Regions from separate parts of the Mycoplana sp. MJR14 genome, predicted to be linked through region 2. Evidence: riboswitches for the same ligand, from Rfam matches in the RefSeq annotation. Region 2 holds a riboswitch; the other holds the start of a gene.

Region 1 (7,031 bases), on a different contig from region 2:
CCGGCATTGCTGCCCAATCCGGAACAGGACGGCCGGATCGCAGAGATCCTGCGCCGCTACGCGCTTCTCTAGCTAACTCCTGACCGAGGCCGGGTCGTCGGGGCCGGCCTGAGGGGGCTGAGGCCTCAGTCCTTCAAGCCGTTTGCCGCGGCGACGAAGTCCGACAGCATCGGAACGAAGTCCTCGCCGCGGCCGGCGCCGACGGCCTCGGCGAAGGTGTTGCGGACGGCAGCACCCATCGGGTTGGCGGCACCCGCCGCGTTGGCGAAGGCGGCGAGGTAGCTCATGTCCTTGAAGCCGTTGCGGATGGCGAACTTGTGGGCGTTCGGGTCCCGTTCCAGCACCCAGCGGAAGAAGGTCTGGTAGAAGCCGCAGTCCATCCGTCCGCCGCGGATCACGCTGTCGAAGGTCGCCGGCGCCAGTCCGGCTTTGCGCCCCAGCATCAGCGCCTCGGAGTAGAGTGCCGCATAGCCCATCGAGAGGAAGTTGTTGAGAAGCTTCATCGTGTGGCCGGTTCCTGTCGGGCCGGTGTGGATGACCCGGCCGGCAAAGCAGTCGAGGATGGGGCGGACCTGCGCGACGTCGGCCTCGGCGCCCCCGACCATCACGTCCAGCGTGCCGGCGGCAGCGTCGGCCGGCGTCCGTCCCAGGGGCGCGTCGACCAGCGTGATGCCCTTCTGCGCCAGCCGCCCGGCTAGTGCCGTGGTGATCGACGGTTCGGAGGTGGAGCAGTCGACGATCGAGAGCTTCCGGCCGGCGGAAGCGATGCCGTCCGGCCCCTCGACGATGGCGAGCACTTCGGGCGAGCCGGTCACGCAGAGCACGATCACGTCGCACTCTGCCGCCATCTCGCGCGGCGTCTTCGCCTCGCGCGCGCCCTTGGCGACAAGGGCTTCGAGCGGCGCCCGGTTGCGGTGCGCCATGCACACCAGCGGATAGCCCTTGGCCAGGATGTTGGCGGCCATGCCCTGGCCCATGTAGCCGAGCCCGATAAATCCCACCGTTTGCTTCGTCATGACAATTGGCCTCCCTTCCAGATTGCGTGTTGCTGCGCCGGCTGTCGCGGCGACATGAGGATACCGCCGCCAGGCTTGTTTCCCCGTCTCACACTCCTGCAGACGGGGCGTGCGGCCGGCGGTCAGCCCTTCGTGAAGATGTAGTCGGTTTCCTGGCGCAGCGTCTCGCCCGGCCGCAGGACCGCCTGCGGAAAGCCCTGGTGGTTGACCGCGTCGGGCCAGACCTGCGTTTCGAGGCAGAAGCCGGCGAACGGGCCGTAGCGGCGCCCCTCCAGGCCCGGCACGGCGACGTTGATCATGGAACCGGTGTAGAGCTGCACGCCGGGCTCGGTTGTGTGCACCTCGAGCGCGACGCCGGAACGGTTGCTGCGGGCAAGCGCCACCGGCGTCTTGGCGCGTCGTTCCTTCGCCAGGCAGAAATTGTGGTCGAAGGCGACGCCGCCGGCTTCGGTCTGGCGGCGCAGCGGCGTCAGCGTGCGCAGGTCGAACGGCGTCCCCGCCACCGGCCTGATCTCGCCGAGCGGGATCAGGCGCTCGTCCACCGGCAGGTAGTGCTCGGCGGCAATGCTGATCTCGTGTCCCAGCGCGTCGCTTTCGCCGTCGAGGTTGAAGTAGCTGTGCTGGCAGAGATTGGCGATCGTCGGGGCGTCCGTCGTGGCCTCGTAGGTGACCGACAGCGTTGCCGGGGCGTGGAGGCGGTAGGTGCAGGTGACGGTGCAATTGCCCGGGTAGCCGGCACGGCCGGCCGGGTCGACGATCCGCAAGGTCACGTGGCTGTCCGACTGGTCCACGATCTGCCAGTTGCGCCGGCCGAGGCCGTCGCTGCCGCCATGGAGATGGGTCACGCCGCGCTCGTTCAGTTCGAGCTGGAAGGACGCGCCGTCGATGGCAAAGCGCCCGTTGCCGATGCGATTGGCGTTGCGGCCGGGGGTGGCGCCGAAATAGGGCGAATGGGCGAGGTAGTCGGCAAGGCTTTCGAGGCCGAGAACCAGCGGCGGCGCGTGCCCGTCCAGGCGCAGATCCTGGATGACGGCGCCCCAGGTGATGATCCTCGCCGTCAGCCCGCCGCCGGTGAGGACGACCAGCTGGACCGGCTCGCCCGTTTCGAGCCGGCCGAACAGTTCATTGCGCGCGTTCACCGATGTCCCTCCCGGCATTCTCGAATCCGCGCCGCAAACTGCGGCAAAACCGGCCGGGGGGCAACGGAAAAATCATACATATTCTTCGCCGCCCCCGCCGTGGCGACGATGGGACGGACGAACCCTTAGAGGCCCTTCTGGTAGACGATGAAGGGCGTCTTGTCGGCGATCCTGTCGTAGAGCCGGCGGGCGGTGGCGTTGAACTCCTGCGTCATCCAGTAGACCTCCGCCGCACCGGCCTCGGCAGCCCTGGCATAGACCGCCTCGATCAGGGCGCGGCCGATGCCGGTGCCGCGGACCGCCGGGTCGGCATAGAGGTCCTGCAGGTAGCAGACGTTGCCGACCGTCCAGCAGCTGCGATGGAACAGGTAGTGGGCGAGACCCACGGGCCTGCCGTCGACGACGGCGAGCAGGCCCGCAAATTCGTTCGCCCCGCCGCCGGTCAGCCGGGCGAAGGTCGTGGTGAAGATCGCCTCAGGCAGGACGGTTTCGTAGAAGGCGAGATAGGCGGTCCAGAGGCGCCGCCAGTCGGCCTCGTCCGAGGGAGAGAGGGGTCTGATCGTCAGTCCACCCATGGCTTCATCCTTGCTGGCCGATCTTTTCGAGGTCGTAGGGCGTCGTCTGGTACATCTCGTTGATCCAGTTGCCGAACAGAAGATGCGCATGGCTGCGCCAGCGGTTCATCGGCGCGATCGTGGGATCGTTGTGGGGGAAATAGTTCTTCGGCATCTTGATCGCCACGCCCGCGTTGACGTCGCGGAAATATTCGTCGGCGAGCGAAGTCGAATCATACTCCACATGGTTGAAGACGTAGAGCCGCTTGCCGCCCTTTTCCTGGACGTAGCAGACGCCCGTCTCGTCGGATTCCATCAATATCTCCAGGTCCGGGTGCTTGCGGATGTCTTCCGCCCGCACCTCGGTCCAGCGGGACACGGGGATCTGGAAGTCGTCGGAGAAGCCGTTCAGGAAGACCGACGCCGGATTGCGGTTGTGGTGGCGGAAGACGCCGAAGGCCTTCTCGTCGAGCGCATATTTCTGCACGCCGTGGAAATGATAGATGGCCGCCATGGCGCCCCAGCAAACATTCAGGGTGGAATGGACGTTGGTGACGGTCCAGTCGAGAATGCGCTTCATTTCGTCCCAGTACGTCACGTCCTCGTAGTCGAGCGTCTCGATCGGGGCGCCGGTGATGATGAAGCCGTCGAACTTGCGATGCCGGATCTCCTCCCAGGTGTCGTAGAAGGCGAGCAGGTGATCCTCGGAGGTGTTCTTCGCCTTGTGCCCGCCGATGCGCACGAGCGACAACTCGACCTGCAGCGGCGAGGCGCCGACGAGGCGCGCCATCTGGATCTCGGTCTTGATCTTGTTCGGCATGAGGTTGAGAAGCCCGATCTGCAGCGGGCGGATGTCCTGCCGGACGGCCACCGTTTCGGTCATCACCCGCACACCCTCGTGGACGAGGGTTTCGAATGCGGGCAGCGTATCGGGAATCTTGATGGGCATGTTTCACTCGATCAAAATAAAAAAACCGGCGGCGACGTCAGTCGCAACCGGTCCACGGAAGGTCTCTTCTCGCGGCCCTTTAGCGACTTGTTTTACGTGGCTGCAAGCCGGCCGGCCAAATCACCACGGGACGGGTCCTACATAGCGCCAGTCCGAAGAAGAATCAATGTCGGCTGTCCGGCGGCGCCGCTTCGGCCCCGCCGGTCCTTCCCGGCAGGCGTCAGACGAAGAACTGCCCGCCGTTGGCGGAGATCGTCGAGCCGGTGATGAAGCCCGCCTCGTCGGAGGCGAGGAAGACGACGCACCGCGCGATCTCCTCCGGTTCTCCCAGCCGTCCGACCGGGATCAGCGGGATGATGCGTTCGTTCAGCACCTTCTCGGGGATCGCGCGGACCATCTCGGTGCCGATATAGCCCGGGCAGATGGCGTTGACGGTGATGTTCTTTGCAGCCCCTTCCTGGGCGAGCGCCTTGGTGAAGCCGAGGTCGCCGGCCTTGGCGGCCGAATAGTTCGCCTGCCCCATCTGTCCCTTCTGGCCGTTGATGGAGGAAATGTTGACGATGCGGCCGAAGCCGCGGTCGCGCATGCCGCCCCAGACCGGGTGCGTCATGTTGAACAGGCCGGACAGGTTGGTGTCGATGACCTCGCGCCACTGCTGCGGCGTCATCTTGTGGAACATGACGTCGCGGGTGATGCCGGCATTGTTGACGAGGACCTCGATGGGGCCCAGGTCGGCCTCCACCTTCCTGACGCCGTCGGCGCAGGCCTCGTAGCTGGACACGTCCCACTTGTAGACCGGAACCCCGGTCTCGGCCTTGAAGGCGGCCGCCGCCTCGTCGTTTCCGGCGTAGTTGGCCGCGACCGTATAGCCGGCCGCCTTCAGGCCGACGGAGATGGCCGCACCGATACCGCGTGTGCCGCCGGTTACCAAAGCTACCCTGCTCATGTGTGCACTCCCCCCAATGTTGTCTGCCATTGTTCTTGGGTCGGGCCGGCACCTTGTGGGCCGCCCCGATGCGGCTTGTTGGTCAAGGCAGTCGGAAAGCTCCTCCTTACATCCTCTCGACGCACATGGCGACGCCCATGCCGCCGCCGATGCAGAGCGTGGCCAGGCCCCTGGAGACACCGCGGCGCTTCATTTCGAAGAGCAGCGTGTTCAGCACGCGGGCGCCGGACGCGCCGATCGGATGACCGATGGCGATGGCGCCGCCATTGACGTTGACGATTGCGGGATCCCAGCCGAGATCCTTGTTGACGGCGCAGGCCTGGGCGGCGAAGGCCTCGTTGGCCTCGACGAGGCCGAGGTCGCCGGTCTTCCAGCCGGCCTTCTCGAGCGCCTTGCGGGAGGCGGGAATAGGACCCGTTCCCATGATCTGCGGATCGACGCCGGCCGTCGCCCAGGAGACGATGCGGGCGAGCGGCTGGATGCCGCGGCGACCGGCCTCCGCCTCGCTCATCAGAAGTGTCGCGGCCGCGCCGTCATTGAGGCCGGAGGCGTTGGCCGCAGTCACGGTGCCGTCCTTGTCGAAGGCGGGCCGCAGCTTGGCCATCTGGTCGAGCGTCGCGCCGTGGCGGATGTACTCGTCGCTGTCGACGATCACGTCGCCCTTGCGGGTCTTGACGGTGAACGGAACGATCTCGTCCTTGAAGCGGCCCTCCTTCTGGGCGGCCTCGGCCTTGTTCTGCGAGGCGACGGCAAAGGCGTCCTGCTCCTCGCGGGAAAGCTGCCATTTCTTGGCGACGTTCTCGGCGGTGATGCCCATGTGATAGCCGTAGAAGGCGTCGGTCAGGCCATCCTTGATCATCGTGTCGATCATCTTCAGATCGCCCATCTTCACGCCGCCGCGCAGGTGGGCGCAGTGGGGCGCCATCGACATGGATTCCATGCCGCCGGCGACGATGATGCCGGCATCGCCGGTCGCGATCTGCTGCATGCCGAGTGCCACCGCGCGCAGGCCCGAGCCGCAGAGCTGGTTCATGCCCCAGGCGGTCTTTTCCTGCGGGACGCCGGCCTTCATGGCGGCCTGACGCGCCGGATTCTGGCCCTCGCCGGCGGGCAGCACCTGGCCGAGGATCACCTCGTCCACTTCCTCGGCCGAGACGCCGGTCCGCTCGAGCACGGCTGCGATGGCCGCGGCCCCGAGTTCGTGGGCGGGCGTATTGGCGAAGGCGCCGTTGAAGGAGCCGACGGCGGTCCTGGCTGCGCTGGCGATGACGATGGACGGGGTAGCCATGAAGCGTCTCCTCACGTGTTTCGTGCCGAAACCGTTGGCGGCGAGGCGCTGCGGCCCGCCCGGTTGTCGGAATTACCCTTTTCGGTTGCGTCGCCGGACGACCGCCGGCGTGAGCAACCGCCTCAAGGCAAACCTGTCAAAGCTTAGGGGGAGAGTCAAACGACTTGTCTTGGCATCGCCGCCCCGATGCGCGGCCGGCCGGCACGGCGAAAATGATTTTGCGCAGCATTTTTTCACTGCAACGCACAATGCGTTTGTTATAACGTAGTTTTTTGCGGATACTCGCAAATGCATGGAGCGATGGGAATTCGGGGAGGAGGAGACCCAGATGGCCAAGAACGACAATCCGATTACAATCAAGAAATATGCGAACCGGCGCCTCTACAATACCGGAACGAGCACCTACGTGACGCTCGACGATCTCGCGGTGATGGTGAAGAAGGGAGAGAACTTCACCGTCCAGGACGCGAAGTCCGGGGAGGACATCACCCACTCGGTGCTGACGCAGATCATCTTCGAGCAGGAATCGAAGACCGGCAACACGCTGCTGCCGATATCCTTCCTGCGGCAACTCATCAGCTTCTACGGCGACCAGATGCAGATGGTGGTGCCGAGCTATCTCGAACATTCGATGCAGGCCTTCACTGACCAGCAGGCGCAGATGCGCGAACAGATCAACAAGGCCTTCGGCGACAGCCCGCTGACCAAGAACCTGCAGATGCCGATGCAGCTGGTCGAGGAGCAGGTGCGCCGCAATACCGAGATGTTCCACAAGGCGATGCAGATGTTCTCGCCCTTCATGACGGCGCCGCAGCCGAAGGAAACGAAGAAGGCCGAGGCGAAGGACATCGACGAGCTGAAGGAGCAGCTGCGCGCGCTGCAGTCGAAGCTCGACAATCTGGGCTGAGGCTGAGGCGGGCTCGGCCGGCGCATTCAACCGAGCCGTCAGGGTCGATCGCCGCGCGCGGCCATGCCCATACGGCGGCGATCCCGCAAGAAAAAAGGCCCGGACGAGCCGGGCCTTTCAAAACATGTCGCTCTGCTGGACAGCGCTTATGCGCTTTCCTTCGGCGTCAACACCTGGCGACCGCGGTACATGCCGGTCTTCAGGTCGATGTGGTGCGGGCGGCGCAGTTCGC
Region 2 (7,031 bases):
CCCTTCGGGGCGACGGCGCCGATGGTGTTCATCCGGCCATGAGCTATCCACTCAAGCGAATTTCGATAAGGATCGCTGACGTCAGGGCTTGGAAGCTTCTTTTCCAGCGCGCCCATTTTGTGGCGAATTACATCAAGCACATCTCGATCGTAGGCAACCGAAACCCAATAATAGTTCAACAAAGAACGTACATCGTCATCGAAAGCTCCGGACTTCCCGCTTTCGATTGTCCATTGAATCAAAGGTTTGTTGATCGGGTTGAATAACTGGAAGAGTTGCCACGCGCTCAGCTTAGGGAGGCTACTACGCCAAACCTCATGGAGACCGATCTTCTCATGCGCGTCTCGCTGAGCAAAGGACAACATGAAATAAGAAGCAACAGGCAGATGAAGCGAAGGGGCCAAGCCTCGCCGCAGTAGTTCATTCTGAATCGCAACCACGATGTGATCAACGCTACCTGGGACTTGCTCGCTGTCCTGGATTAGAAGTACAACAACGATTGGAATTGTGTCAGTCTTCAGATGACCGGTTGTCGTAGATGTGTAGGCCCTGAAGGCATCGTCATCCAATTTCGCAATGAAGTCCTCCACATCTGAACGCGGCATCCGCTTAAGGCATTGGTGGACCATCCTCTCAAATGCTCCGCGCGGAGAGAACCTCGCTAACCCTGAGGTATTAATTAGGTCCAGCACATGTCCACGCAGTTCTTCGTCCGTCCCAAAGACGGGAAGCTCCGGAAGCTTCACCACCTGTTTTCTTTCAACCGCCTGTATAATTTCTCTTGTGATTTTGGTGATATTGCTCACGCGAACCTCACTTGTATTCAGTACGCTCACCAACTCCCGCTACCGCCGCTGCAGCCAGTTCGCCGCGCCCATCAGTGACTGGTTGATCACCTGGTGCATGTCGAGATACTGGTACGTGCCGCAACGGCCGATAAAGTCGATGTTGGGCAGCTCCTTGGCACGCTTCTTGTAGCGCTCATAGAGGTCGAGATACCGGCCGTCGGCCGTCTTGACCGGGTAATAGCGCTCCAGGTTGTTGGCCTTGTAGTCGCACGGCTCCTCAGCCGTGACAGTCCAGCGGCCTGTATCGGCGACGTCATGGTGCGGCAACAGATGCCAGTAGGTTTCGCGGGTGATCGGCCCGTGATCGGTGAAGTTCACCACGGAGCTGGGCACTTCGGGTGCTTCCGAGGCGGTCCGGTGATGTAACCTGATCGACCGGTATGGCAGTTCGCCAAACTCGAAATTGAAGAATTCATCGATCGGCATGCTGTTGAAGCAGTGGCGGTAATCCACAAGCATCTCCTTCGAGAAGGCCTGAGTCAGCCGCACGTCGATCAGCTCATGATCTAGGATGTTGGCGAAGACCGCGGTATAGCCGTCGATCGGCAGAAGCTGGAACCTGTCGTTGGGAAAATACCGCCTGTCGCCATCGAAGCGGATGGGAATGCGCTGGACGACGGACTTATCCATGTCTTCGAGGTCCAGCTCCCACATCTTGCGGGTATACGGCCGGAAGAACAGGTCGGTGAGTTCGATTCCAATTTTCGAATAGAGGTACTCCGCCGCGTTCTTCGGATTGGCATACGGTTTCGATATCCTCGCCAAGAATGCCTCAACCTGCTCCGCCGTCTCCAGCGTTTCCGAGAAAACATCGTTGATCGTGTCGATGTTCACCGGAAGCGGGACATGACGACCGTCCGCAAGCCTGGCCCGCACTTCGTGCGCATAGTCCGCGAATTTCCCGAACCGGGATATCCAAGCCACGACAGTCTCGTTGCTGGTATGGAAAAGGTGCGGACCGTATCTGTGTACACGCTTTCCGTTCTCATCGACATAGTCGTAAGCATTTCCGGCGATGTGGTCGCGCTGATCAATTACGGTCACACGGTATCCAGCTTCGGCCAGGCTGCGCGCGTAACACGCGCCGGCAAAGCCGGCACCCACCACCAATATTCGTTCCATATAGTTGCCGTCCTTCAAAAGCGGGGAAATCGCTTTGCTTAAAGCCCGCGCTGGTTCTGGGGTGTTTACGACAGGCGAGAATGCTTTGGCAACTGCGAAACATCAGGCGACGAGGACGTCTCAAAGAGCAGCACCGGCTTCGATGCAGTGGGCAAGAGACTGTCGAAAACACACGAGGGGCGTCGCTGCCAAGCTCCAAACTTAGCTCCACATCCTCAGTCGTGCGCGCCAGCGGTGGTAGCCCGCCCAGGCCACCGTTGCGTGCCCTTCTCTCACCCCGCCCGGAAATGCTTCGACAGCTTGAGGCCCTGGGCCTGGTAGTTCGAGCCGAGGCCGGAGCCGTAGAGGCTTTCGGGGAGTTCGAGCATGCGCTCGTAGACGAGGCGGCCGACGATCTGGGCGTGCTCGAGGATGAAGGGGACCTCGTGGCTGCGCACTTCGAGGACCGCGCGACTGCCCGAGCCGCCGGCGGCGGCGTGGCCGAAGCCGGGATCGAAGAAGCCTGCGTAGTGGACGCGGAATTCGCCGACCAGGGGATCAAACGGCGTCATCTCGGCAGCATAGAGCGGCGGCACGTGCACGGCCTCGCGCGAGACGAGGATGTAGAACTCGTCCGGGTCGAGGATCAGTTCGTTGCGGCCGCGGCTGAACAGCGGCTCCCAGAAGTCGAAGATATCGTGCTGGTTCTTCTTGTCGACATCGACGACGGCGGTGTGGTGCTTGCCGCGATAGCCGACGAGCCCTTCCGGCCCCGTGCCCTTAAGGTCGATCGAAAGGGCGATGCCGCCGCCAGAGACGTTCGGCCTGTCGCTCGCCACCAGCGTGTCGGAGGCATGCAGGGCGAGCAGCTCGGCGTCCGAAAGGAGCGCGTTGCCCTTGCGGAAGCGGATCTGCGACAGGCGCGAGCCGCGGCGGACGACGATGGGAAACGTCCGCGGCGAGATCTCCAGGTAGAGCGGGCCGCTATATCCGGCGGGAACCTTGTCGAACTCCTGGGCGCGATCGGTGATCACGCGGGTGAAGATGTCGAGCCGGCCGGTCGAGCTCTTCGGATTGGTGGAGGCGGACAGCTCCTTCGGCAGGTCGAGGCTCTCCATCAGGGGGACGATGTAGACGCAGCCCGTCTCGAGCACGGCGCCGTCGGAAAGATCGACGACATGCAGCTTCAGCCGGTCGAGCTTGTCGGCGACGAGGTGGGCGGGCCCGGGAAGGAAGCTCGCGCGGACGCGGAAGGCCTTCGAGCCGAGACGCAGGTCCAGGCTCGCCGGCTGCACCTGGTCGGCATCCAGCGCCGCCTCGCTCTTCAACCTGCCGGCCTCGAACAGCGCGCCGATGGCGCGGTCGGCCAGTATCCCTGTAGCAGTTGTCATGAGCCTATCCTTCAAACTGGCCGACAAAACCAAATGCGGGCAATTGACGCAAGCGCCGCCACGCAGTATGGACCGGATATCCCGTGGTGATTTGGCCGGTCGGCTTGCAGCCACGTTAAACAAGTAGCTAAAAAGGCCGGGTGTAAACCGGCCTGCATTGCGGCCGGTTTTTTTGTTTGGAAGGCAATGATCCGATGAGCAAATCCTGGCGCCCGGCTACCCAACTCGTCCACGGCGGCACCACCCGTTCGCAGCATGCCGAGACCTCCGAGGCGATCTTCCTGACGCAGGGGTTCGTCTATGAAAGCTCGGAGGCCGCCGAAGCCCGCTTCAAGGGCGAGACCGACGGCTTCATCTATGCCCGCTACGGCAGCCCGACCAACGACATGTTCGAGCGCCGCATGTGCCTGCTCGAAGGGGCCGAGGAAGGCCGCGCCATGGCCTCGGGGATGGCCGCGGTCGCCGCCGCGATCCTCTGCCAGGTCAAGGCCGGAGACCACATCGTCGCCGCGCGCGCCCTGTTCGGCTCCTGCCGCTGGGTGGTCGAGACGCTGGCGCCGCGCTACGGCGTCGAATGCACGCTCGTCGACGGGCGCGACCTCGGCAACTGGGAAAAGGCGATCCGCAAGAACACGAAGGTCTTCTTCCTCGAAAGCCCGACCAACCCGACGCTGGAGGTGGTCGATATCGCCGGCGTGGCGAAGCTCGCAAACCAGATCGGCGCCAAGGTCGTGGTCGACAACGTGTTCGCCACCCCGCTCTACCAGAAGCCGCTGGAACTCGGCGCCCATATCGTCGTCTATTCGGCGACCAAGCACATCGACGGCCAGGGCCGCTGCCTCGGCGGCATCGTGCTGTCCGACCGGCAGTGGATCGAGGAAAGCCTGCAGGACTACTTCCGCCACACCGGGCCCGCCATGTCGCCCTTCAACGCCTGGACCCTTCTGAAGGGCATCGAGACGCTGCCGCTGCGCGTCCGGCAGCAGACCGAGAACGCCGCGAAGATCGCCGACTTCCTCGCCAGCCATCCGAAGGTCGAGCGGGTGATCTATCCCGGCCGCAAGGACCATCCGCAGGCCGATATCGTCGCCAAGCAGATGTCGGGCGGCTCGACGCTGGTGTGCATCCATCTGAAGGGCGGCAAGGAGGCTGCCTTCGCGTTGCAGAACGCGCTCGAGATCGTCGAGATCTCCAACAACCTCGGCGACGCCAAGAGCCTGATCACCCATCCGGGCACCACGACGCACAAGAACCTCACCGACGAGGCCCGCGCCGAACTCGGCATCAACCCCGGCACCGTCCGCCTGTCGGCCGGCATCGAGGACGGTGAAGACCTGCTGGCCGACTTCGCCCAGGCGCTGGACAAGGTGAAGAACTGAGCAGCCCGGCCTGCGCCGCGCTTCGCGATCGCGAGGCGCGGCCGCCACGTCTCTGACAATCTGATCGACCGGCACAATTAACTTGATCCCGCCGCGGCAGACGTGGCAACGAAATAAGCACACACGAATATTCAAAAACACAGGGCGAAACGGCAGCAACAGGTTCGAGCCAGGGCATCAGAATGTACAGAGCGCTAACCCGCGATATCGAGGTGACGGTCGAGCCCTATTACCTGGAGGAGCAATCCGATCCGGATGACAGCCGCTATGTCTGGGGCTACCGGATCGTGATCGCCAATCATTCCGATGTCACCGTCACGCTGATCGCCCGCTACTGGCACATCACCGACCAGAACGGCCTGGTGGACGAGGTCACCGGCCCCGGCGTCGTCGGCGAGCAGCCGACGCTGGAGCCGGGCGACACCTACGAGTATTCCTCCGGCTGTCCGCTCGATACGCCATCCGGCATGATGTTCGGCTACTACCAGATGCAGACGCCCGCCGGCGAGGCGTTCGACGTCGCCATTCCCGCCTTCTCGCTCGACACGCCCGGGCAATCCCGCACCCTGAACTGAGTCTGGCACCTGCTGGGGCCGGAGCGCGCCAGGGGCCATGCATGGTGGCCTACCCCTGGCGGACCGTCAGGCGGGGGCGACCTCGGACACCTCGAAACGATAGGTCGTCGAGCAGAACTCGCACGTCGCCTCGATATGGCCGTCGTTCGCGGTGTGCTCGACCTCTTCCGCAGACAGGCCCGAAAGCACCGTCTTCAGCTTTTCGCGCGAGCAGGAGCACTGGTCGAGCACCCGCTGCGGCGGGTAGACCCGGACGCCGCTCTCATGGAAGAGCCTGTAGAGAAGGCGCTCGGTGCCGACGTTCGGATCGGTGAGTTCGTCCGTGTCGATCGTCTCGACGAGCGTGCGGGCTTCGGCCCACTTGTCGTCTTCCTCGATCTTGTGGCCGACCTCCTCGCCGTCGCCGCCCGGCAGGTCGGCCTGGCGCATGCGCTCGGGCGCCTCGGGCAGGAACTGCGCGACCATGCCGCCGGCCCGCCAGCGATGACGCGTCCTGCCGTCGTCCTCGCGGACGTAGAGTTCGGCCACGCCGAGGCGGACGCGCGTCGGGATCTGTTCCGACTGGCGGAAATAGACGCCCGCGACCTCCTCCAGCGTATGGCCGTCGAGCGCGACGATGCCCTGGTAGCGTTGCGTATGGGCGCCCTGGTCGATCGTGAAGGCAAGGACGCCCTTGCCGAGCAGTTCGTGCGGTGCGGTGCGGCCCTCGGCGACGGCGGCCTGCAGCGCATCGGCATCGAAACGGGCATAGGCGCGCACGTTCTCCGGGCTGGAGAAATCGGCGACCAGAAGGTCGACCGGGCCATCGCTCTTGGTCTGCAGGATCAACTTGCCTTCGAACTTGAGCGACGTCCCGAGCAGGACGGTCAGGACGATCGCCTCGGCCAGGAGGCGGGCGACCGGCTGCGGATAGTCGTGGCGTTCGAGGATGGCGTCGAGCATCGGGCCGAGCTGGACCGCACGGCCGCGGACATCGAGTCCTTCGACCTGAAAGGGCACGACGTGGTCGTCGCCGGCAAAATCGAGTTCGCCAAGTCTGGGGGCTGGCTGAGCCATCATTCGCTCCTTCGACGCAACATGTCGACGCGGCCGGACATTGGTGACGTCCGCATGCGACGGGTGCGCTCTTCAGTGATTCTGCGTCGTGACCGCCGGGATGATTCCATATCCGGCGGTGCGATGCCAGCAGCGGCACCGTGACGACAGCGGGTTGGGCCATAGATCGTGGCGGGTCCCCGCAATTTCAATAGGCGGCATCGGTACGGCAACAGCCGTCGGCCGCAGGCCGATCAGATCGCGTTCAGGCACCAGGCCAGGATGGCCTTCTGCGCGTGCAGGCGGTTCTCGGCCTCGTCGAAGACCACCGAATGCGGTCCATCGATGACCTCGTCGGTCACCTCCTCACCGCGGTGCGCCGGCAGGCAGTGCATGAACAGCGCGTCCTTGGCAGCCTTCTCCATCAGCGCCTCGTTCACCTGGTAGGGCTGGAAGATGTTGTGGCCGCGGGCGCGGTGTTCCTGGTTCATCGATACCCAGCAGTCCGTCACGACGACATCGGCGCCCGCAACGGCGCGGTCGGCGTCATGGCACAGCATGATGTCGCCGCCGTTGTTGCGCGCCCAGTTGAGGATCCTGTCCTCCGGCTCGGAGCCGAGCGGAACCGCCATGTTCATCCGATATCCGAAGCGGGCGGAGCCCTCGACGAAGGAGTGCAGCACGTTGTTACCGTCGCCGGTC

The links. Region 2 has a riboswitch for S-adenosylmethionine ahead of P0086_RS03340 (O-succinylhomoserine sulfhydrylase). Riboswitches for the same ligand answer to the same signal wherever they lie in the genome.
Region 1: it holds a riboswitch for S-adenosylmethionine, as region 2 does, so the genes downstream of both, metA (homoserine O-succinyltransferase) here and P0086_RS03340 (O-succinylhomoserine sulfhydrylase) in region 2, are expected to answer to the same signal.

The regions. Positions count from the first base shown of each region.
Region 1 is NZ_JARGEO010000004.1:318,643-325,673, forward strand. It holds gene P0086_RS12060 (dihydrodipicolinate synthase family protein) at 1-72, shown strand, start outside; gene P0086_RS12065 (NAD(P)-dependent oxidoreductase) at 126-1,016, opposite strand; gene P0086_RS12070 (aldose epimerase family protein) at 1,139-2,155, opposite strand; gene P0086_RS12075 (GNAT family N-acetyltransferase) at 2,281-2,730, opposite strand; gene metA (homoserine O-succinyltransferase) at 2,735-3,658, opposite strand; SAM riboswitch at 3,718-3,795, opposite strand; gene P0086_RS12085 (beta-ketoacyl-ACP reductase) at 3,879-4,604, opposite strand; gene P0086_RS12090 (acetyl-CoA C-acetyltransferase) at 4,711-5,892, opposite strand; gene phaR (polyhydroxyalkanoate synthesis repressor PhaR) at 6,221-6,799, shown strand; gene rpmF (50S ribosomal protein L32) at 6,946-7,031, opposite strand, start outside.
Region 2 is NZ_JARGEO010000001.1:672,985-680,015, forward strand. It holds gene P0086_RS03325 (hypothetical protein) at 1-806, opposite strand, end outside; gene P0086_RS03330 (FAD-dependent oxidoreductase) at 846-1,970, opposite strand; gene P0086_RS03335 (2'-deoxycytidine 5'-triphosphate deaminase) at 2,243-3,340, opposite strand; SAM riboswitch at 3,414-3,492, shown strand; gene P0086_RS03340 (O-succinylhomoserine sulfhydrylase) at 3,535-4,719, shown strand; gene apaG (Co2+/Mg2+ efflux protein ApaG) at 4,902-5,294, shown strand; gene P0086_RS03350 (Hsp33 family molecular chaperone) at 5,361-6,350, opposite strand; gene argF (ornithine carbamoyltransferase) at 6,584-7,031, opposite strand, start outside.